Regions from separate parts of the Streptomyces albireticuli genome, predicted to be linked through region 3. Evidence: riboswitches for the same ligand, from Rfam matches in the RefSeq annotation. Region 3 holds a riboswitch; each other region holds the start of a gene.
What was found. Region 3 has a riboswitch for thiamine pyrophosphate ahead of thiC (phosphomethylpyrimidine synthase ThiC). Riboswitches for the same ligand answer to the same signal wherever they lie in the genome.
Positions count from the first base shown of each region.

Region 1 (3,266 bases), 1.8 Mb from region 3:
TCCACGGCCGCGCCGCGCTCGATGAGCTTGCGGCCCTGCGCCAGGTCCCGGGGCCGGCCGACGGCCAGCAGCGCCACGAGGACGTCGCCGCGCAGCCAGCACACCGTCCAGGCCGCACCGGTGGGGTCGCCGCGCCAGACGAGCTCGTCACCGTCGACGTGGTGGCCCGCGTACTGCACGAACCTGCCGAACTGCTCCGACCAGAAGTAGGGCACCGGGTCGTAGACGGGGCCCTCGGCCGGGCCGAGGGCGATGTTCTCGGCGACGGTCCGCGGGCCCTGGAGGGCGTTGTCCCAGTGGTGGACGAGCAGCCGCTCGCCGTAGCGGGCGGACGGGAAGGACGCGCAGTCGCCCACCGCGTAGACGTCGGGCAGGGAGGCGCGCAGCCGGTCGTCGGTGGCGACGGAACGATCCGCCGCGAGCGCGATCCCGGAGTCCGCCAGCCAGTCGGTGTCCGGCCGGGCGCCGATGCCGACGACCACCGCGCCGGCCGGCAGCCGGGTGCCGTCCGCGAGCAGCACCGCGCCGTCCTCCACGGCGGCCACCCGCGCGCCGGTGAGCAGCCGGGCGCCGCTGTCGGCGTACCAGGCGGCCATGTGGGCGGCGACCTCGGCGGGCAGGGCGCCCGCCAGCGGCCGGTCGGCGGCCTCGACGACGGTGACCGCGCAGCCCGCCTCCCGGGCGGCCGTCGCGAACTCGGCACCGATCCAGCCCGCGCCGACGGCCACCACGTCCCGCTGCTCGGCCAGCACCGGACGCAGGCCCTCCGCGTCGTCCAGGGTGCGCAGCAGGTGGACGCCGGGCACGCCCTCGCTGCCGGGCAGCTCGACGGGCCGGGCGCCGGTGGCGATGACCAGCACGTCGTAGGGCACCGGCCCGGCGGAGGTCTCCAGCACGCGCTCCTCGGCGCGCAGCGCGGTGACCTCCCGCCCGAGGCGCAGATCTATGCCCAGGGACGCGAAGTCCACCTCGAACGCCGAGCCCTCGGCCTTGCCGAGCAGCACCGCTTTGGACAGGGGAGGCCGGTCGTACGGCCGGTGGGGCTCGGCCCCCAGCAGAGTGATCGTGCCCTGCCAGCCCTGTTCGCGCAGGGCCACCGCCGTCTGCACCCCGGCCATGCCGGCACCCACGATGACGACGCGCCGGTCACTGGAGGTATTCGTCTGGTCGCTCACCCGATCACTGTAGGGCGGGGGCCGGGCTTCCCCGCAGCACCGTGCAGCGAGACGTCCGACACAAGGTCATTCACCAGTCGGCCGCGGACACCACGGCGCGCGGCCACCGTTCCGGGTGCTCCCGGCGCCCCGCCCGCCCGGGTCCGAGCGGCCTTCCGGTCGCTTCCCGGCGCGTACTAGGGTGGCCGGTGCAAGCACTCGCGGGAGCCCGGACGCACCGGGCTGAGAGGGAGGCTGGACGGCCTCCGACCGTACGAACCTGATCCGGGTCATGCCGGCGAAGGGAGGGGCTGGACACCCATGTACGCGTCTTCCACCGCGTCACCGGGGACGTACGACGTCCTCGTCGTCGGCGGCGGTGTCATCGGTCTGGTCACGGCGTGGCGCGCGGCGCAGCGCGGGCTGCGCACCGCGCTCGCGGACCCCGCGCCCGGCGGCGGGGCGGCGCACGTCGCCGCCGGGATGCTGGCCGCGGTGACCGAACTGCACTACGGCGAGCAGACCCTGCTCGCGCTGAACCTGGAATCGGCCCGGCGCTACCCCGCGTTCACGGCCGAGCTGGAGGAGGCGAGCGGCCGGGACACCGGGTACCGCGCGTGCGGCACGCTCGCCGTCGCCCTCGACGCCGACGACCGGGCGCACCTGCGGGAACTGCACGCCCTCCAGCGCGCCTGCGGGCTCGACGCGGAGTGGCTGTCCGGGCGCGAGTGCCGCCGGCTGGAGCCGATGCTCGCGCCCGGCGTGCGCGGGGGTGTGCGGGTGGACGGCGACCACCAGACGGATCCGCGGCGGCTCGCGGGCGCCCTGCTCACGGCCTGCGAGCGGGCCGGGGTGATCTTCCACCGCGCGGCCGCGACGCGGCTGCTGTGCGCGGGCGGCCGCGCCACCGGCGCCGAACTCGCGGACGGTGAGCGGCTGTCCGCCGGACAGACCGTGCTCGCGGCGGGCAGCCGCAGCGGCTGCCTGGCGGGCGTACCCGAGGGCGTCCTGCCGCCGGTCCGCCCGGTGAAGGGCCAGATCCTGCGGCTGCGGGTGCCGGCCGGCTACGCGCCCTTCCTCTCCCGGACCGTGCGGGCCGTGGTGCGCGGCTGCCCGGTGTACCTGGTGCCGCGCGAGAACGGCGAGCTGGTCGTCGGCGCGACCACCGAGGAGCTCGGCTGGGACACCACCGTCACCGCGGGCGGGGTCTACGAACTGCTGCGGGACGCCCATGAGCTGGTGCCCGGCATCACCGAACTGCCTCTGGTGGAGACCCTCGCCGGACTGCGCCCCGGCTCCCCCGACAACGCCCCGCTGCTCGGCCCCACGGCCCTGCCCGGCCTGCACACCGCCACCGGCCACCACCGCAATGGCGTGCTGCTCACACCGGTGACGGGTGACGTCATGGCCGAGGTGCTGACCTCCGGGCGGCTGCCCGACGAGGCCCGCCCCTTCTCCCCCCGACGCTTCGCGAACGCCCTTCAGGAGCTGCCCGTATGAACCCCAGCGACCCCACCGACCGCCCCGAGGCCCAGGTGGGCATCAGCGTCAACGGCGAGAGCCGCGCGATCCCCGCGGGCCTGACCCTGGACACCCTCGTCGGGTCCCTCACCACCGCGCGCGGCGGTGTCGCGGCCGCCGTCAACGAGGCGGTCGTCCCGCGCGGCCAGTGGTCCGCCACCACGCTCGGCGCCGGCGACCGCGTCGAGGTCCTCACCGCAGTGCAGGGAGGCTGATCAGCTCCGATGGCAGACGATCTGCTCACCATCGCGGACACCACCTTCACCTCGCGCCTGATCATGGGCACGGGCGGGGCACCCAGCCTGGAGGTCATGGAGCGCGCCCTGCTGGCCTCCGGCACCGAGCTGACCACCGTCGCGATGCGCCGGCTGGACGCGAGCGTGCGGGGCTCCGTGCTGTCGGTGCTCGGCAGGCACGGCATCCGCGTCCTGCCGAACACCGCGGGCTGCTACACGGCCGGCGAGGCCGTCCTCACCGCCCGGCTGGCCCGGGAGGCGCTCGGCACGGACTGGGTCAAGCTGGAGGTGATCGCCGACGAGCGCACCCTGCTGCCCGACCCGGTCGAGCTGCTGGACGCCGCGGAGATACTGG
Region 1 is NZ_CP021744.1:5,638,096-5,641,361, reverse strand. Features, by position in the region: gene SMD11_RS24405 (NAD(P)/FAD-dependent oxidoreductase) at 1-1,118, opposite strand, end outside; TPP riboswitch at 1,366-1,478, shown strand; gene thiO (glycine oxidase ThiO) at 1,476-2,654, shown strand; gene thiS (sulfur carrier protein ThiS) at 2,651-2,890, shown strand; gene SMD11_RS24390 (thiazole synthase) at 2,900-3,266, shown strand, end outside.
Region 1: another riboswitch for thiamine pyrophosphate. It lies ahead of thiO (glycine oxidase ThiO); the one in region 3 lies ahead of thiC (phosphomethylpyrimidine synthase ThiC).

Region 2 (3,266 bases), 1.6 Mb from region 3:
ACCACAGGACGTGGCCGATCGCCGGGTCGGCGAGCACCTCGCCCACGCGCCCGAAGTGCCACCGGCCGCCGTCCTTGAGACCGCGGAGGACGATGGCGGTGACGGGATAGGCGAAGAAGACCCCGAAGAAGGCGAGCGGCACGACCATCAGGCCGAACCGCACCGCCGTCTGCCGGAGCGCCGGCCGGGGGTCCGGCCGGCGGGGTGCCCGGAGGGCTTCTACTTCAGGACGATCGAGGACCATGCCTTGACCCACTGCTCGCGGTTCTTGGCGATCTTCTCCGGGTCGAGGGTGTGGGGATCCGTGACCTTCACGCCGTACTTGGTGAACAGCTCGGGCAGCGCGGCGTCCTGGTTGGCGGGCCGGACGAACATCTGGAGGGGCATGTCCTCCTGGAACTTCCTGCTCAGCAGGAAGTCGATCAGGGCCTGGCCGCCCTTGGTGTTCTTCGCGCCCTTGAGCAGGCCGGCGAACTCCGTCTGCTGGAAGCAGGTGCCCGTCGCGACCCCGGTGGGGGCCTCCTTGGGCTCCGGCTTCACGCCCATCACCTCGGCGGGCGGGCTGGAGGCGTAGGAGACGACCAGCGGCTTGTCGCCCTTGGCCTTCTTGCCGCCGGCCGAGCCGGAGAAGCGCTCGCTGTACGCCTGCTCCCAGCCGCTCACGACCTCCACGCCGTTGGCCTTGAGCTTCTTCCAGTAGTCCTGCCAGCCGTCGTCGCCGTACTTGGCGACGGTGGCGAGCTGGAAGGCGAGGCCGGGCGAGGAGGTGGCGGCGTTCTCGGTGACGAGGAGGTTCTTGTACTCCGGCTTGATCAGGTCGTCGAGGGTCTGCGGCGGGGCCAGCTTGTGGTCGGCGAAGTACGCGCGGTCGTAGTTGACGCAGATGTCGCCGGTGTCGACCGGGGTGACCCGGTGCCGGGCGGCGTCGGCCTGGAGGTTCTTCGGCACCCGGTTGAGGCCCTTGGCCTCGTAGGGCGTGAAGAGGTCCTGGTCCAGCGCCCGGGAGAGCAGGGTGTTGTCGACGCCGAAGAAGACGTCGCCCTGCGGGTGGCTCTTGGACAGGATCGCCTGGTTGACGGCCGAGCCGGCGTCGCCGCTCTTGATCACCTTGACGGTGTAGCCGCTCTCCTTCTCGAAGTCCTTCAGGACACCGTCCGAGACGACGAAGGAGTCGTGCGAGACGAGGGTGACGGTCTTGCCGCCGTCGGCCCCGTCGGAGCCGCCCGAGCCGCCGCAGGCGGCCAGCACGGGCAGACCGAGCGCGGCGACGACGGCAGCCCCGAGGGCACGCCGGAGATTGGTGTTCATGGTGATGCTGACTCCCTACGCCGGTATGACCCGGATCAGGTCCGAGGGTCTGCGGCCTGTGCCGCACTCTCAGCGCTCGCGCGCTCCCCTGTCGGATTGTTCATTTGTGCGAAGGCACAGTATCAGTGCGCCTCCGGCGGGTCGTGTTCAGCGCTCGGTGGCAGCCAGCTGCCCGCAGGCGCCGTCGATCTCCTGGCCGCGGGTGTCCCGGACGGTCACCGGCACGCCGTGGGCGGCGATCGCCTCGACGAAGGCCCGCTCGTCCTCCGGGCGGGAGGCCGTCCACTTGGAGCCCGGGGTCGGGTTCAGCGGGATGAGGTTGACGTGCACCCGCTTGCCCTTGAGGAGCCGGCCGAGGAGGTCACCACGCCAGGCCTGGTCGTTGATGTCGCGGATCAGGGCGTACTCGATGGAGATCCGGCGGCCGGACTTCTCGGCGTACTCCCACGCGGCGTCGAGGACCTCGCGGACCTTCCAGCGGGTGTTCACGGGGACCAGGGTGTCGCGCAGGTCGTCGTCCGGCGCGTGCAGCGAGACGGCGAGGCGGCACTTGAAGCCCTCGTCGGCGAAGCGGTGCATCGCCGGGACCAGGCCGACGGTGGAGACCGTGATGCCGCGCTGGGAGAGGCCGAGGCCGTCCGGCTCGGGGTCGGTGAGGCGGCGGATGGCGCCGACGACCCGCTTGTAGTTCGCGAGGGGCTCGCCCATGCCCATGAAGACGATGTTGGACAGCCGGGCGGGGCCGCCCGGGACCTCGCCGTCGCGCAGCGCGCGCATGCCGTCCACGATCTGGTGGACGATCTCGGCGGTCGACAGATTGCGGTCCAGGCCCGCCTGGCCGGTGGCGCAGAACGGGCAGTTCATACCGCAGCCGGCCTGGGAGCTGATGCACATGGTGACCCGGTCGGGGTAGCGCATGAGCACGGACTCCACCAGCTTGCCGTCGTGCAGCCGCCAGAGGGTCTTACGGGTGGTGTCGTCGTCGCACGAGATGTGCCGGACGACGCTCATCAGCTCCGGCAGCAGCTCGGCCGCGAGCTTCTCGCGGGCCGCCGCCGGGATGTCCGTCCATGCCGCCGGGTCGTGCGCGTACCGCGCGAAATAGTGCTGCGACAGCTGCTTGGCGCGGAACGGCTTCTCGCCGATCGCGGCGACCGCCTCACGGCGCTCGGCGGGCGAAAGATCGGCAAGGTGCCGCGGGGGCTTCTTGGCCCCGCGCGGCGCGACAAAGGTGAGTTCTCCAGGTGCAGGCATGGTCCTACCAGTGTCGCAGACATACGAAGAAGGGCCCGCCGCCCTGTGGACGACGAACCCTTCAACACGAGAAACAGCAGGTCGGACGGGGTGCCCGCCCGGTCAGCCACCTCCGACGAAGACCACCATCAGCAGCCAGACGACCGGAGCCGTCGGCAGCAGGGAGTCCAGCCGGTCCATGATCCCGCCGTGGCCGGGCAGCAGCGCGCCCATGTCCTTGATCCCGAGATCCCGCTTGATCATGGACTCACCGAGGTCGCCCAGCGTGGCGCTGGCCGCGACGGCGAGACCGAGCAGCAGACCCTGCCACCACGCCCCGTCGTCGATCAGGAAGTGCATGCACAGCGCGCCCGCCACCATGGCGAACACCACCGCGCCGACCAGGCCCTCGCGGGTCTTGCCGGGGCTGATGCGCGGCGCCAGCTTGCGCTTGCCGAACTTCCAGCCCACCGCGTACGCGCCGGTGTCGCTGACCACCGTGAGGATCAGGAAGGTCAGCACCCGCCACGCACCGTCGTCCGCGGCCAGCATCAGCGCCACGAACGTGGCGAGGAAGGGCACGTAGAACGCCGCGAAGATGCCCGCCGTGACGTCCTTGAGGTAGTCGTCCGGCGGCTCCGTCATGCGCCATACGAGCACGGCCAGCGCGGTGAAGGCCATGGCCACCCACGCGCCCTCGGCGCCGTTCACATAGCCCGCGATGA
Region 2 is NZ_CP021744.1:2,305,056-2,308,321, forward strand. Features, by position in the region: gene SMD11_RS09485 (ABC transporter permease) at 1-148, opposite strand, end outside; gene SMD11_RS09490 (thiamine ABC transporter substrate-binding protein) at 220-1,308, opposite strand; TPP riboswitch at 1,304-1,408, opposite strand; gene rlmN (23S rRNA (adenine(2503)-C(2))-methyltransferase RlmN) at 1,456-2,562, opposite strand; gene SMD11_RS09500 (phosphatidate cytidylyltransferase) at 2,665-3,266, opposite strand, start outside.
Region 2: another riboswitch for thiamine pyrophosphate. It lies ahead of SMD11_RS09490 (thiamine ABC transporter substrate-binding protein); the one in region 3 lies ahead of thiC (phosphomethylpyrimidine synthase ThiC).

Region 3 (3,266 bases):
GGCGACAAGATGCTGTACGTCTTCAACGGCGGTGAGCTGCGTCTGGAGGACCTGAACGCGATCAAGCCTGACGGCGACGAGATCCTCGCCGCCGAGTTCCATCCGGCGGATGCCGTCGATCAGCTACTGATTCCGAGGCTCGCCCGCCGCGTAAAGCAAGCGATCACGGCACGCGAACAAGATCATCCGCAGTACCTGGAGCACGGCGCCCCACCGCCCCATGGATCACTGACCACGGCGACATCACAGTTGTCTTGAGGCGCTCGGCAACACAGTCTCGAACCGCCGAGCGACCCAGGCATTAGCCAGAGCCGCTCGGTGGTCGGACAATCTCCTGTCAGTCCGCGAGCGGCAGGTAGACCCGGTTGCCTGCGGCTGCGAACTCCTTCGACTTCTGAAGCATCCCTGCTTCTACCTCCTGATCGCTGGCCGAACCGGCCAGGTCAGGGGCGAACTGCTCTGTGATGCTTCTGCTGATTTTCATCGAACAGAACTTCGGGCCGCACATCGAGCAGAAGTGCGCCGTCTTGGCCGGCTCGGCGGGCAGCGTCTCGTCGTGGAAGGCGCGGGCCGTCTCCGGGTCGAGGGCCAGGTTGAACTGGTCCTCCCAGCGGAACTCGAAGCGGGCGTCGGACAGCGCGTCGTCCCAGTCCTGGGCGCCCGGGTGGCCCTTGGCGAGGTCCGCCGCGTGGGCCGCGATCTTGTAGGTGATCACACCGGTCTTGACGTCGTCGCGGTCCGGCAGGCCCAGGTGCTCCTTGGGCGTGACGTAGCAGAGCATGGCCGTGCCCCACCAGGCGATCATCGCGGCGCCGATGCCCGAGGTGATGTGGTCGTACGCGGGCGCGACGTCGGTGGTCAGCGGGCCGAGGGTGTAGAACGGCGCCTCCTCGCAGATCTCCTGCTGGAGGTCGATGTTCTCCTTGATCTTGTGCATCGGGACGTGCCCGGGGCCCTCGATCATCGTCTGGACGTGGTGCCGCTTGGCGATGGTGTTGAGCTCGCCGAGGGTCTTCAGCTCGGCGAACTGCGCCTCGTCGTTGGCGTCCGCGATCGAGCCGGGGCGCAGGCCGTCGCCGAGCGAGTAGGTGACGTCGTACGAGGCGAGGATCTCGCAGAGCTCCTCGAAGTTCTCGTAGAGGAACGACTCCTTGTGGTGCGCGAGGCACCACGCGGCCATGATCGAACCGCCGCGCGAGACGATGCCCGTCTTGCGGCGGGCGGTCAGCGGGACGTAGCGCAGCAGCACGCCCGCGTGGACGGTCATGTAGTCGACGCCCTGCTCGGCCTGCTCGATGACCGTGTCCTTGTAGATCTCCCAGGTGAGCTCCTCGGCCTTGCCGTCGACCTTCTCCAGGGCCTGGTAGAGCGGCACGGTGCCGATCGGCACGGGGGAGTTGCGCAGCACCCACTCGCGGGTGGTGTGGATGTTGCGGCCGGTGGAGAGGTCCATCACCGTGTCGGCGCCCCAGCGGGTCGCCCACGTCATCTTCTCGACCTCCTCCTCGATCGAGGAGGTGACGGCGGAGTTGCCGATGTTGGCGTTCACCTTGACCAGGAACTTCTTGCCGATGATCATCGGCTCGATCTCCGGGTGGTTCACATTCGCCGGGAGGACGGCCCGGCCGGCCGCGATCTCCTCCCGGACGGTCTCGGGAGAGACGTTCTCCCGGAGGGCCACGTACTCCATCTCCTCGGTGATCTCACCGCGGCGGGCGTACGCGAGCTGGGTCACGGCGGCGCCGCCCCGGCCCTTGCGGGGCAGGCGCGGGCGGCCGGGGAAGACCGCGTCGAGGTTCTTCAGACCCCCGCGCGGAGAGGTGTGCTTGAGGCCGTCGTCCTCCGGGCGCATCGGGCGCCCGGCGTACTCCTCGGTGTCGCCGCGGCCGATGATCCAGTTCTCCCGGAGCGGCTGGAGGCCGCGACGGACGTCCGTCTCCACGGCCGGGTCGGTGTACGGGCCCGAGGTGTCGTACAGCTGGACGTCCCGCCCGTTGGTGAGATGCACCCGCCGCACCGGAACCCTGAGGTCCGGCCGCGAGCCGGTCACGTAGTCCTTGTGCCAGCCGATCTGCCGACCGGTTTCGGACGTGCGTGCATCCTGCGAGGTCATGAGACCAGAACTCCCTACGCCGGCATTACCCGGTAACAGGTTCGGCGGTCGACGCAGCGGCTTCCGTAGATCCCTACGGAGGTCAGCGCCCTCTCAGCCCGGTGCTCCGAGCTCCCGCGATTGCAAAGGTGCCACAACGCTAGCGCTTCCCCCGACCGGAGTGCCAGAGGGGCTTGCGATGATCGGTGCGTGACCCCCACGGACCCTCAGCCCCACGCACCCGGCCAGTCCCATGACCACGCGCATGGCCACACCCCCCACGGACACGGCCACGGGCACAGCCATGCCCACAGCCACGGACCGCCCTCCCCCGTCTCCGGCCACCTGCGCAAGGTCATCGCGGCGGTGCTGATCCCCTTCGCCGTCGCCGTGCTCGCCGGGCTCGTCCTGCTCTGGCCGGGCGGCGCTCCCCCGCACACGCACACCGGCCTCGGCGTCGACCAGCACACGGAGTCCGGCCGGGTGGTGAAGATCGAGGAGCAGGACTGTGTGAAGGCGGGCGGGCAGCCGCAGGGCGGCGGCCCCCAGCAGGGCGGCGGGGGGCCGGGCGGGCCCGGCGGGCCGCCGAAACCGCAGGGCCCCTGCGAGAAGTCGGAGATCGAGGTCACCTCGGGTCCCGACAAGGGCCGTAAGTTCACCGAGCTCGTGCAGCCGAACGCCTCGCGGCGCTACGAGGTCGGCCAGAAGGTCGTGCTCTCCTACGCCCCGAAGGCGCCGAAGAACCTCCAGTACGCGGTCTCGGACGTGGACCGGACCCTGCCGATGGCCCTGCTCGCCGGCGTGTTCGCGCTGGCGGTGGTCGTGGTCGGCCGGCTGCGCGGACTCTTCGCGCTGGCCGCCCTCGTGATCAGCTTCGGGGTGCTGACGCTGTTCATCCTGCCCGCCATCCTCCAGGGCTCGGACCCCCTGCTGGTGGCCGTGATCGGCGGCAGCGCGATCATGCTGATCGCGCTCTACATGTGCCACGGCCTCAACGCCCGTACGTCCGTGGCGGTCGTCGGCACGCTCACCTCGCTGGTGCTGATCGGCCTGCTCGGCTCGCTGTTCACCGACTGGGCGCACCTGACGGGCGACACCGACGACCAGACCGGCCTGGTGCACGGCCTCTATCCGGAGATCGGGATCCAGGGCCTGCTGCTCGCGGGCATCATCA
Region 3 is NZ_CP021744.1:3,878,814-3,882,079, forward strand. Features, by position in the region: gene SMD11_RS16610 (NUDIX domain-containing protein) at 1-258, shown strand, start outside; gene thiC (phosphomethylpyrimidine synthase ThiC) at 338-2,113, opposite strand; TPP riboswitch at 2,107-2,241, opposite strand; gene SMD11_RS16620 (YibE/F family protein) at 2,303-3,266, shown strand, end outside.